One region of the Paenibacillus sp. NPDC058367 genome, then DNA from elsewhere that is predicted to be linked to it. Evidence: riboswitches for the same ligand, from Rfam matches in the RefSeq annotation. Region 1 holds a riboswitch; each other region holds the start of a gene.
What was found. Region 1 has a riboswitch for cyclic di-GMP ahead of ACFWMP_RS24440 (anti-repressor SinI family protein). Riboswitches for the same ligand answer to the same signal wherever they lie in the genome.
Positions count from the first base shown of each region.

Region 2: it holds a riboswitch for cyclic di-GMP, as region 1 does, so the genes downstream of both, ACFWMP_RS21515 (NPCBM/NEW2 domain-containing protein) here and ACFWMP_RS24440 (anti-repressor SinI family protein) in region 1, are expected to answer to the same signal.
Region 3: it holds a riboswitch for cyclic di-GMP, as region 1 does, so the genes downstream of both, ACFWMP_RS25020 (choice-of-anchor A family protein) here and ACFWMP_RS24440 (anti-repressor SinI family protein) in region 1, are expected to answer to the same signal.
Region 4: it holds a riboswitch for cyclic di-GMP, as region 1 does, so the genes downstream of both, ACFWMP_RS04260 (DUF6612 family protein) here and ACFWMP_RS24440 (anti-repressor SinI family protein) in region 1, are expected to answer to the same signal.

Region 1 is NZ_JBHXIZ010000005.1:257,877-261,019, reverse strand. It holds gene ACFWMP_RS24450 (TasA family protein) at 1-476, shown strand, start outside; gene ACFWMP_RS24445 (helix-turn-helix domain-containing protein) at 646-975, shown strand; gene ACFWMP_RS24440 (anti-repressor SinI family protein) at 1,178-1,333, opposite strand; cyclic di-GMP riboswitch class I at 1,361-1,445, opposite strand; gene ACFWMP_RS24435 (2-oxoglutarate dehydrogenase E1 component) at 1,917-3,143, shown strand, end outside.
Region 2 is NZ_JBHXIZ010000004.1:177,052-180,194, reverse strand. It holds gene ACFWMP_RS21515 (NPCBM/NEW2 domain-containing protein) at 1-1,959, opposite strand, end outside; cyclic di-GMP riboswitch class I at 2,114-2,200, opposite strand; gene ACFWMP_RS21510 (hypothetical protein) at 2,358-2,924, opposite strand; gene ACFWMP_RS21505 (EAL domain-containing protein) at 3,040-3,143, opposite strand, start outside.
Region 3 is NZ_JBHXIZ010000005.1:385,838-388,980, reverse strand. It holds gene ACFWMP_RS25020 (choice-of-anchor A family protein) at 1-1,701, opposite strand, end outside; cyclic di-GMP riboswitch class I at 1,812-1,902, opposite strand; gene ACFWMP_RS25015 (YhjD family protein) at 2,394-2,786, shown strand.
Region 4 is NZ_JBHXIZ010000001.1:922,560-925,702, reverse strand. It holds gene ACFWMP_RS04270 (pseudouridine synthase) at 1-447, shown strand, start outside; gene ACFWMP_RS04265 (Cof-type HAD-IIB family hydrolase) at 719-1,519, shown strand; cyclic di-GMP riboswitch class I at 1,729-1,820, shown strand; gene ACFWMP_RS04260 (DUF6612 family protein) at 1,938-2,786, shown strand; gene ACFWMP_RS04255 (serine hydrolase domain-containing protein) at 3,087-3,143, shown strand, end outside.

The DNA of each region.
Region 1 (3,143 bases):
TCGATTTGAACTCCGACCCTTCAGTTATCGTAAATATTCCAAACCTAAAACCAGGTGATACTGTAACCAAATCCTTCAAATTGAAAAACGATGGTTCGCTCGATATCGGATCTATTATTCTGAACACTTCCACTCAAATTACGGATGCTAAAGGTGACAACTACCTGGATTTAGCCCAATTCATTAAGGTCAAATTCCTTAGAAATAACGATAAAGGAACCGTCGTTTCTCCTGAAGATGTAGTCTATCAAACTACGCTTGCTGATTTAAAATCTCAACATCCGGATCTCGTAAAAAATACTGGTTGGGATCAACTCTTCACCGAAGCATCTGGTATTAAAGCCGGCACCAATGACAGCTTCTCCGTCCAATTTGAATTTGTGGAAAATAACCAAGATCAAAATATTTTCCAAGGCGATAGCATAACCCTGACATGGGATTTCGTAGCTAAACAAGGTGCTAAAAAAGATTACTAAGATTAATAGAATAATTTAATATAATACTCGAAGAGCAGCAGATCCTGATTCCGGAAAGCGGATAAGTAGATGCTGCTCTTCTCTTTACAATAAACTTTGTCGAATTTAATGATATTTGCTATACTAATAACAAAAATTACGGAGGGGCGTCAGCATAGTGTCACAAAATATGGGCCAACGTATCCAGCATCTCCGCCTAGAAAAGGGATTGTCCCTATCTGAGCTTGCGGACAGAGCGGATGTTGCTAAGTCGTATCTTAGCAATGTGGAGAGAAACATCCAATCCAATCCTTCAATCCAGTTTATCGAAAAGATCGCCGATGCGCTTCAGGTATCCATCCACGCTTTGCTCTATGGAGAACCTAATGATGCTGAGGAGTCACCTTTAGATTCGGAATGGTTCCGATTGGTGCAGGAAGCTATGGCCTCAGGCATAAGCAAACGCGAATTCAAGGAGTTTCTGGACTACCAGAAATGGCGCCTTGATCAGAAGGATTAATATTCCACCTGACCTGATAAGATCCTCTTCTACTCATACTATTAAACATAAGCGCCCTCGCCCTCCTAACATGGACCGCGAAGGCGTTTTATATTCTAGTAAAATATAAGGACTATTTATCTTGTATACTTTCTTATATTTTGAAAAAGGGCCCAGCGAGTTATCGCTGGGCCCTTTTTCAAAATATAACGCACTAAATGTATTACTGCACGGCTTGCACAGTCTTCTCATGAAAGAATCGACGAATTTCATCTGCCTTTATGCCAGCCTTCTTAGCTGCTAATAATAAATGTACCCACTCAACGTCTAGATCAATGACCTGCTGTTCTCTGTTGCTTCCCTGGTTGGACTTGTCCAAAAAATCTCCTCCTAAGATTTTACGTCCCCAGGCAATCCGGCTGTCATAGTATTTCTACCTTAGACCCGCGACTTTGTGCCCCTGTCTTTCGGCAGGTTTACCTTTTACTGGACCCTTTACACGAAAGGATCTACTTTGAAATATATGAAAATCGCTAACTGCAATAACATTATACTATACTAAAGTGGAAAAGTGTGTCGATTTCTGATTAGTTTTTCCATTAAAAAACAAAAAATAGAAGCGCTTTTGTGCGATATCTTGTCCTATTAACACGATACTCGTCCCATTCATAAAATTAATTAAGCCAATATAATGATACTTCCTTCCCTATTAGTTAAAAATAAGGATATTAGAATCATTTTAGTGGGCCTTAGGAATGGGTAATGAGAAGAAACAGCGTTCTTTTCATTAGAACAAGCTAACCCATACCATTTTGCGAACGTATTGGACGAAAGAATGAATTGATTACACGTGTGGAAAGTAGCACAATAAGATGAGAAATGAAACCGCAATCATCACAGCTCCAGTAAGCGTTGACACAAAATGTCACGTATGGAGTTCATCCGTTAAGGAGGATGTATTCATGGCAGCCAAAGAGCCCTATAACGAATCCATTTGGAGTAAGTATTACGGACCCAATTTAGGCTACATTCAAGAAAGATATGAACAGTTTGTGAAAGATCCTTCCACCGTAGAGAATAATTATCGCGAGCTTTTTACAAATTCGGGTCCCCCACCCCTAACACCGGATAGCGAACCGGCTCCACAGCCTCGCATTTCGGGAGACACCGAATGGCTTAGAAAGGCAGTAAGAGCTTCCAAGCTAATCGCTAATATTCGTATATATGGCCATATGGCCGCTGATATTGATCCGCTTGAGCGCGATCACAATCCCATGGCTAAATATCTTGAACTCGAAACCTATGAGCTGACTCGTGAGGATCTGCTCGCACTACCTGCCACGCTCATTTGGGAGAATGCGCCGAATGATGTGCATACCGGATGGGATGCAGTTCAGCGTATGCGTCAGGCTTACACCAAGACAATCGCCTATGAATTCGGGCATGTGCATGAAGAACAAGAACTGAAATGGTTGAACAGACAGGCAGAATCCACAAGCTCACCAGCGCCTTTAAATAATGCAGAACGTAAAGAGCTGCTAAACCGCCTGATCCAAGTAGAGCAATTTGAAACCTTCCTTCACAAAACCTTTGTGGGTCAGAAGCGTTTCAGCTTGGAAGGCAATGACGCACTCGTACCGATGCTGGATGAAATCGTACGCGCTGCTGCGCATGACGGCGCAGAGCATATTCTGATGGGCATGGCGCATCGTGGTCGCCTCAACGTTCTTGCACATATTTTGGGCAAACCTTATGACATTATATTTTCAGAGTTTCATCATTCTCCGAACAAGGAGCTTTTCCCTTCCGAAGGCTCTACAGGCATTAACTATGGCTGGACGGGTGATGTGAAATACCATCTGGGTGCAGATCGCGCTGTCCGTGAAGGAGAAACCGTACGCACAAGAATAACACTAGCGAATAACCCAAGTCACTTGGAATTCGTCAATCCTGTCGTGGAAGGCTTCACTCGTGCTGCTCAAGAAGATCGGAGCACAGCCGGATTGCCGAAGATTGATACCAGTAAAGCTATGGCGGTACTGATGCATGGCGATGCTGCTTTTCCAGGTGAAGGGATTGTTGCAGAAACACTTAATATTGGCAAACTTCAAGGTTATCAGAATGGCGGGACGATCCATATCATTGTTAATAACCGGATCGGCTTTACGACAGAAAGCGAAGACTCCCGT
Region 2 (3,143 bases), on a different contig from region 1:
CGCTGCCTTATCTTCATCTAATTTTTGTTTATAGGTGGTTAAGAAGGCTTTAAATTGTTCAGGATCTGTAGTCCTGGTCATCATAGGGATCTTGGTAAGCCCCTCGAACCGGATCATAGGTGCTTTACCTTGTTCCTCTGCTGTATATGGATTGACGATATACACTGTACCGCCTTTAGTCACTTCATGTGCATAATAACTATTCGTAGCAAATTCAGGAACGGTTATAATATTCTTACCTGGACGCAATTGCACACCTCTAGCCCAAACATTCCAAGCCGCCTCTTGTTGAGAAAAGACTAAAGAAGGTAGTTTATCGCTCGAAGCTGCGTCCACATAAACGTTGATCGTATCTCCAGGCATTGCAACGAGACCTGTAGGCTGGTTGTTCGTACCGAAACCAATTCTCAGGTTTTCCTGCGCATGCTTTTTCATATCTCCACGTTGTTCCGCCTCAATGATGGTGCCTTCAGTTTGAACTTCACCATTCACTAGCTTCTTAGCTAAATCCAAAGAATCTTTCAGGATTGGATAGAGCGGATGTACTTTTGCCGCTTCTTCTAATTCATTGATTGCGTTGGCGCTATTATAAGCAGGAACAACCGCACTCATCGTGCCATCTGTGAAAATACCATTTACAGCTTCGCTTACTTTATCTTCTGTATAAAATCTAAATTCAGCCGCAAAAGGTCTGTTGATATTGGCTTTTGTGAACTTGAATTTCAATCTTTTAAACTTCGTAGGTTCGAATTTAAACTCCAGAAAATCATTCGTACTAGTCGCGGTTCCGCTAGATACGAGCTGGAAGGTTTCTCCCTTACTTGTTTCTGATGCATAAATTTCAAAAGCCTCTGGGAAGCCTTTGCGGTTATCTCTAGCCAGGAAAGCCAATCTATCTAGTACTTTCGCTTGCGCTAATTCAAACACGACTTCATTCGTGAAGCTGTCATCATTGTTCTTGTTCGTTTCCCAGTGTGTATTCGGCTGGTCATCGAGCATGTATTCCGGTTTCGTACCTGGATAGCTTCCACCGTTCACCGTTACTTTTGATACATTAGAGTTGGGCATTCTATAAGCTTCGCTATAGGCATTTTCGTATGCTGTACCATAGCCTTTTAGCTTCGAAACCTTAGCCGCTGTTGCCTCTATTTGATGATTCTCCAGAAGTACTTTTGCATTCTCTATATCTGCTTGAAACTGCACGTACAGTGGATGTGTCTGTACTTCTTGTTCTAAAGCCGTTAATTTCTCCACCGTATTAAATGCTGTGCTAACTTGACTCAAGGTATCATCTGTAAATAAATTTTTCATTTTAGCGGATACGGTATCTTCTTTGTAAAAAGAAAACTCAGCTGCACTCGCCCAATCTTGGTTAGCTTTTTTGAAGACAAATTTAAGTCTCTTGAAGGCTGTGGGTGCAAACTGAATCTCTACTACGTCACCTGCTCCGCCTTTATATTCTCCAGAGGATACTAGCGTATAATCGCCTGCATCCGTAGTTGAGCCATAAATATCAAATTCCTGAGCAAACCCCTTCCCCTTTGCACTGGATTGTCTTGCAGCGTATACGATTCTATTTAATTCAGTGGACTCATTGAAAACAAAGACAACCTCATTCGTGAACGTTGAACTGTTCGGTTTGCCCGTTTCCCAATGCGTACTCATATCGCCATCCATAGCCTTAGCTATAGGTGAACCTGAGTAGTTGCCACCGTTATTGGTAATGGATTTAATATTCGCAGGATTCATTCTAAAAACATCATTATAAGCGCTTAGGATAGCCTTGCCGTAGAGATCAAACGGAATAACTGACGCATTGCTGAATAGGTCAGCCTTGCTTTGTACTACAGTGTTCACTACACTTACCTTGCTTACATCACTTGCTAAAGCATAACCTGCCTCACTCGAAAAACTAGCTAACATGGCTGCTGATGTAGCGATCGCAATCATTTTTTTCATCTTTTCTACCCCCCAGATGTAATATGAATCTCTTCCGTGCCTAAAAATAGGCACAAAAAAAACTACCCCAAAAGAGTAGCTTGATTGCGTATAAAGTCGCATAAAAACTAAGACTTAATTTTTATTAAACTTTAACAAAAAGCGTAATACACTCTTTGGCAGCTGGCTGACAATAGTTATGATAACCTTAGTCCCTATAGCTTTGCGTCCCTACATTTCCATAGGTTTGCCTATGAAGTTTCGAATACATTACAAAGAGTAACATAACGCTACATCTGATCGCATGATTAATTGGTATGAAATCCGAATAGGTAATTGCAATTACTTTTTCTATCGTGATAGATATTCTTTATCGAGTATCCCGGAAGAGAGAGGACACTTTAGGACTGGAGGTCTACTTAACTCCCCGCACCAAACAAACGCCGGAACCAATTCCACACATCGCCCGTGATGGGAATTAACCCGAAGCCATGCTCGCCAACTGCGATTAGACCATATGCCCATTGGCCAATAGCTACTGCTCCCCCAGCAATCCGTCCTATGGCTACCGCCCCAAATGCCGTATCACCTATGGCGACAGCCCCCAACGCTTTTTCGGCTATCGCGATCGCGCCTACAGCCACTCCTGCAATAGCAATCGCCCCAGCTGCGAAGCCAAGCCAGCTAATGGCTATCGCTCCAAGGGCTAACCACATTCCTAGTGATATTGCACCCACGGATAGAACCCCTACGCTTATCGCACCTATGGAAATCAAGCCTACAGCTACATCTCCAATAGCAATTAATCCAACAGCTGTCTTCACTTGTGGCTTGCTTCCGTGACCATACCCCTGACCTGAGTATCGACCCAAATTGCTGCGAATACTTACCACCGGAAATGATGGAGACGGCCATTGATAATCAATTTCTCGTCCACCTAACCCTCTAGAATCCGCCCAGTGCGTGATGTACTTATGCCATTTCATATCCATCCCGTCCCCCTTCTCAATTACCTTAATTATACAACCCTAGGGGTTGGCTGCACTCAGACTCTGACCTGAAATTCATCTCATCCTCTAGACGGAGTTATACTCATTAGGATCACTGTTTGGGAATAGGATCAGGCTTTCCAAATAAATATCCCTGAAACAACTGATAACCACTCTGCTTAAGCCATTCAAAGTCCTCTCTAAACTCCACACCTT
Region 3 (3,143 bases), 130 kb from region 1:
ATCATTAACAACGATAGTACCAATTACAAATGATGGTGTTGGTGTCGGGAACACCGGAGGCTCCGGCGTCGGTGTTGGCGTCACTTCTGATGAAGGTGTCGGTGTTGGCGTTACTTCCGGCGACGGTGTCGGTGTTGGCGTTACTTCCGGCGTTGGTGTTGGCGTCACGGTCGGCGTTGGTGTTGGTGTTGGCGTCACGGTCGGCGTTGGTGTTGGCGTCACGGTCGGCGTTGGTGTTGGCGTCACGGTCGGCGTTGGTGTTGGTGTCACGGTCGGCGTTGGTGTTGGCGTCACGGTCGGCGTTGGTGTTGGCGTCACGATCGGCGTTGGTGTTGGCGTCACGGTCGGCGTTGGTGTTGGTGTCACGGTCGGCGTTGGTGTTGGTGTCACGGTCGGCGTTGGTGTTGGCGTCACGGTCGGCGTTGGTGTTGGCGTCACGGTCGGCGTTGGTGTTGGTGTCACGATCGGCGTTGGTGTTGGCGTCACGATCGGCGTTGGCTTTGGTGTGTGTGTTGGCTTTGGTGTGTGTGTTGGCTTCGGCGTTTGTGTTGGCTTCGGTGTGTGTGTTGGCTTCGGCGTTGGTGTTGGCTTCGGTGTCGGTGTCACGCACGGCGTAGGCGTCACGGTCGGCGTTGGTGTTACGGTCGGCGTTGGTGTTGGCGTCACGGTCGGCGTCGGTGTTGGTGTCACGGTTGGCGTTGGTGTTGGCGTCACGGTTGGTGTCGGTGTTGGTGTCACGGTCGGCGTCGGTGTTGGCGTCACGGTCGGCGTTGGTGTTGGCGTCACGGTCGGCGTTGGTGTTGGTGTTACGGTTGGTGTCGGTGTTGGTGCCACGGTCGGCGTTGGTGTCGGAGGTGGTTCTTCCCCTCCATATGGATACCAATGCATCTGCACCCCACCAGCAAATCCCTTTGCAATCAGCGTCCCATGCAGTTCACCGGAATTATAAGTTACTTTTGCAAGCGGAGCTAGGATAGTTCCTTCTATTGTTAAACTTCCAATGTCAACAGTGCTAGCTTCATAAAAATTAAATAATACCTTGTTAGGGCTACCTCCCCAGATTTGAAAGCTTGGAATGTTAACTGAACTTCCGCTAACGTTAATGATAACTGTGGCGCTATTTGCAATATTAAACTGTAAGCCATTAGCACCAGCGAAATCGGCAGCACTAAGATTAAGAACGTTAAATGGTTCCGGAGCATCAATCGTTATTTTCCCATATTCCTTTTTGAAAGTTCCTATTGTAGCAAGCGAAGAGAATTCATTAGAACGTCCAATAAGAAATTGCTCTTCAGCATCAAAATCAATAGGAGTCCCTTTTCTCGCTGGTTCTTTAAGATCTACACCGTTGCTGGAAAAAACACCACCATAAACGGATGCTCCATGAACAGTCCCATTAGTAAAACTGATGTCATTACCAGCGATAAGAACATCTCCACCTGGATTATCCTTGGATACGCCGTAATTCTGCAAAGTAATATTACCTTTGGCCGCAAGGCGCCCATGAACCTGATCATTAGATTGTTTGAAATCCCCAAAAATAAAAGTATTAAAATTCCCTGCAATACCTAACACAGGTGTAGGAGTATAGGGAAGCACCTCCCCAGCCGCATTTACCAAATGACCTCCAGAAAGACCACTACCTACCGTCAATATCCCCGCTAATACTAGTGCAAGCAGCGGTTTCATTCTTCTTTTCAAAAAGCACACCTCCTAAATCTATGATTTATATTTAATCAGAATAATTACCAGAAACTCTAAAGGACCTAACAACAAAAAAGACCGCCAAAAAAGAAGTGGAATTCCCTTCTCATGGCAGTCGGACGGTCATAGCGCATTTAAGACACTTTAGACTCCTGGACTTTGCGTCCCACCCTTTCAGGCGGTTTGCTATTATCATGATAATATATGTATTGACTTGCGGATTAGAACTAGCATTTTAAGCATCCTATTAAATAATCGTCTATGACTTTTAATACTTTTGAACTAATAATAGTTTAGCGCTCCATTCCTACAATTGTCAATCAATTCCTTTTGATATTCATACGCGTAAGCAAGCACAAAAAAAGCGCCTAAAGGCGCTTCACACAAAGGTTTTCCTTCAATTTTAAAGTAACTTTATCCAACCTAATATCGATATCCATAATGGAATACTTAGAATCAAACCAAATACCATTCCACGGTGGAGACTTCCTTCCTCTTTCATCCTAATTCTCCCTTTATATAAGTCTGAAGCATTATTTTTTATTATTACAATTTTAATATATTTTATTCTTTCTAATTTAGTTGTGAATTCAATCACATTGGACTATCTGTTTAGAAATACCATTGATTATTTTTGGAATATCGGGGTAGAATACGAATATACGTTCCCATTAGAGGTGATGAGATTCATGAATAGAGCTGAAAGCAGGGACAACATGCTGGTCAAATCTTATTTATTGCTTCCGATGATTTTATCAGCTTTCGAACGGGACTCCGCCATTCTATCTGCACATTTACGAACACCTACCCCCTATCTGGAGGTTCTTGAAACAGCCGCAGCAGTTGCTACAACAGATCTAAGAGATGTTCGTTCAGAGATGAGAAAACGGGGAATCAAGGTTTATGAGCAGAACAGACTTAACACGGGGATAGAAGCCAAATTTATATGTCGTGGATACCATGAACGAATGCTGTTGTTAAACGACATCGTCGCTGCCCAAGCTGCCATTCATATGCGCAGATATCTCGGTCTGGATATTTCATCTTTTAAGAGCTATGAAGAGCAGTATCAGATTAAGTGAAGTAGCGAAGAAGCTGCCCCCCTCCCTCATTTAATTAGCGAACAAAAAAATAGGCCTTACCATGGGAGTTGGCAAGACCTGAGAGATTTATACCACAAAACACTGGGGGGTGTTTGGTGTCTTCAATATATACCTTGAACCTGAAAATAAGATGATGCTCACATGAAAATTACATTAAAAACTTCAATTCGTCGCTTAGGCTATCCGCTTGGCACTTTTGATTTCCAACCAAAGAGGCCCGCTTCGCCGACAGAGAAAATCGACCGATTGATAGTTAGCCACGAGTGCTTTGAACAAATTGTTTCAAAATGATATAGTGAATTCGTTCTCACAGGATGACTTGATAGCAGGTTGTAA
Region 4 (3,143 bases), on a different contig from region 1:
TTTCCTGTAGGAAGGCTAGATAAGGATACTGTGGGGCTGCTGCTGATCACTAATGATGGGAAGCTTGCCCATGAATTGCTGTCGCCACGTAAGCATGTCCCGAAAACGTACGAGGCAACCATCGAGGGCGATGTAGACGCGGATGATGTCGCGGCTTTTGCAGCAGGGGTGGAGCTGGAAGATGGCTACGTTACTTTACCTGCACACTTAACCATTCTTGGAATAGAGCGCGGCAGCAAAGTGATTTCCCATATTTCACTTATCATCACTGAGGGGAAATTTCATCAGGTGAAGCGTATGTTTCAGGCGGTAGGCAAAAAAGTCACTTTTCTGAAACGTGTATCTATGGGAGAATTGAAGCTGGATGAAAGTCTGCCGCTTGGAGCTTGTCGGGAACTGACGTTAGAGGAACTGGCACTCTTAGGCGCAGATGGGTCAGAAGGATAGTAGAGAAAATGATATATAAATTGATATATATATTGAATTTGGAAACTTGGGATAAGAGAAGGGAGAGACGGAGGGGAATTTTGGAACTGTAAGAGCGATAGCGACCGCCTTTGTTTCCGGATTTCATCCGCTTTTAAACGGTATAAATTAAGAAATCTGGAAACAACAGCGGCTGGAAGTCCAAACATTCACCATAGTTGCCACTGACACTTAACACAAAAAGCCTCAAGTTCAATTATATATAGAAAAAGAAAGACAAGGATGGTGGAGTATGAGATACAAACTGATTGCACTAGATGTGGACGGTACGCTATTAAATGATGATCACCACTTAAGCTCTGAGAATAAGGAAGCTATTGCTGAGGTTACACGTCTTGGCGGTCAAATCGTATTGTGTACGGGACGCAGTCCACAGAACTCGATTCCTTTCATGGAGGAAATGGGGCTGACTGGTTACGTGCTTGGTCACAATGGAGCAGCGACGGTACGAGTGGAAGATCGAGAAGTGCTGCATCAATATGGTATGGATGCACGTGGTCTTGACCCCTATATTGACTATTGCCGTAAGCACAATATTCATTATGATGTGAATACTGCTTTTGATATGTATGTTGATAATGTAGAGAATCTGACTAAAGAAGCTAATTATATGTATGAGCACTTCCGTATTGTGCCAGCGACGCTGCCCGCATGGGAAGATTTCCGTGAACCGGTTGTTAAGTTTACTGTATTTACACAGCCAGAAATCCTTGACGAAGCTGAACGTGAATGGCGTACTTGGGCTCCTGAGTACAATATTTTGCGGAGTGGTGAATTTTTCGTTGATTTGATGCATCCCGAATCTTCTAAGGGAAACGCATTAAGAAATCTCGCTGTGAAGCTGGGAATTCCGCAAGAAGAAGTCCTCTCAATCGGTAATTATTTTAATGATATTTCTATGCTTACCTATGCGGGGATGGGCGTGGCGATGGATAATTCTCCTGTAGAGGTAAAAGCGGCAGCGAATGCTGTTACGGGTTCGAACAATGAGCATGGTGTGCGTGATGCGCTGGTTAAATATTGTTTATCCTAATCTTTTTGATCCTGTAAAATAATTTTAGATGCAAAGCATAAAGCGGACTGGAGTCCTGTTTTATGCTTTTTTTTTTACGTTGACATAAGGATACGAGTAAATCGACAGGTGAATAGAAATGGAAGATAAGTCGTTTACAGGTAATTATAACCATGATAAAATTAGCGGTGGGACATGCGTCCGTAAGCTAATTAAAACTAATTGAATGTCCGCTTTAAAGGTAAAATCATCGAAAGATGATGACACAAAGCCATGGGTCTAAAGCCTTTCTACAGAAGGAAATGATCGCCAGGCCGCCATAGGGATGTCTTATGAAGCATAAAGGATAGCTCTAAGAATATGTAGTCAATTTTGAGCTCTTTTATTATTTCGACCTATACGGCGTTACATTATCGCAAGGGGCCGAAAGGGGAAGTACATGAACAGTTTTTTCAAAACAATAGGCACTAGTTTGGCAGTAGGTGCTTTATTGCTGTCCGGAACGATCAGATGGATGTCTAATCCTGAAGTCGTGTCTGCCGCTACCACAACAGCAGTAACCGCGGATCAAATGATTAGCAAAGTAACGGCAGCCTCTAAAGCAATAAAGAATTTTCACTTAGATGTGATCAAAAAACAGGATATTCAGAGCGGTGGGGTACGTATCAGCAACACTAACACACTGAAGCTGGATATTAATCGACTGCCGAATTTTGCTGCAGCCGGCACCGTTGATAGTAGTCTTTTAGAAACAACGTACAGTCTATATGCCAATGACAAGGAGTTTTACTATCTTGTAGACGGAAGTGAACTGATCGATGAATCTGAAGATGAAGGTTACGACGATGACGGTGAGCCAATCGATCCTGATGCGCAGTATTGGATTGGACTGGAGAAGATGGAGTGGGATTCTTTTTACTCCAAAGGTCAATACGATCCTGTTTCCATGCTTGATTCGGTAAAAAGTTATAAAAAATCTATGAAAGTCAGCACTGCTGGTGCTCAGACAGTCCTGCAATTCACGGTAACCGATCCGACAGCAGCTAAGGGAATAATCAAGCTCTATGACCAGGAGAACCTCTGGGATGGTGAGACAGTTCAACCCAAAAGCGTAACGTGGAAATTATTCGTCAATACTAAGACCTGGCAGACGGAAAAACTGACAGTCGATCTGAGTTATGTGCTGATAAGTGATGGAGAAAAGGATACATACAACACGAAAATCGAAGCTAAGTATTCCAAGAATAACAAAGGTACAACCATTGTAAAGCCCGCCGAACTAGAATAATAAGGTCGTTTTCATATGGAGTAAAAAGCGCTGTTCAGTAGAACAGCGCTTTTTGCTCCATTCATGACAGTAGCCAACAGGAAGTGAGATATGTAAAAAATAAATAAATATAAAATTGACCTACCAATTATTAGGATTTTAGTACATGCTATTTATGTGATTAATAATCTGAATTAATTTAATAGTGTATGAAATATCATGTTGTAACTATTATATTGAAAAGGTATTATAGGTTAGGTGTAAATTTACATTTTTGAGAATTACTATTCTTTTTAATGATTGATAGGGGGAGTGCGAATAATGTTATTATCCACAGAGCTTAGCAAGCTGAACGAAGTGAATTACAGGGAGGACCGA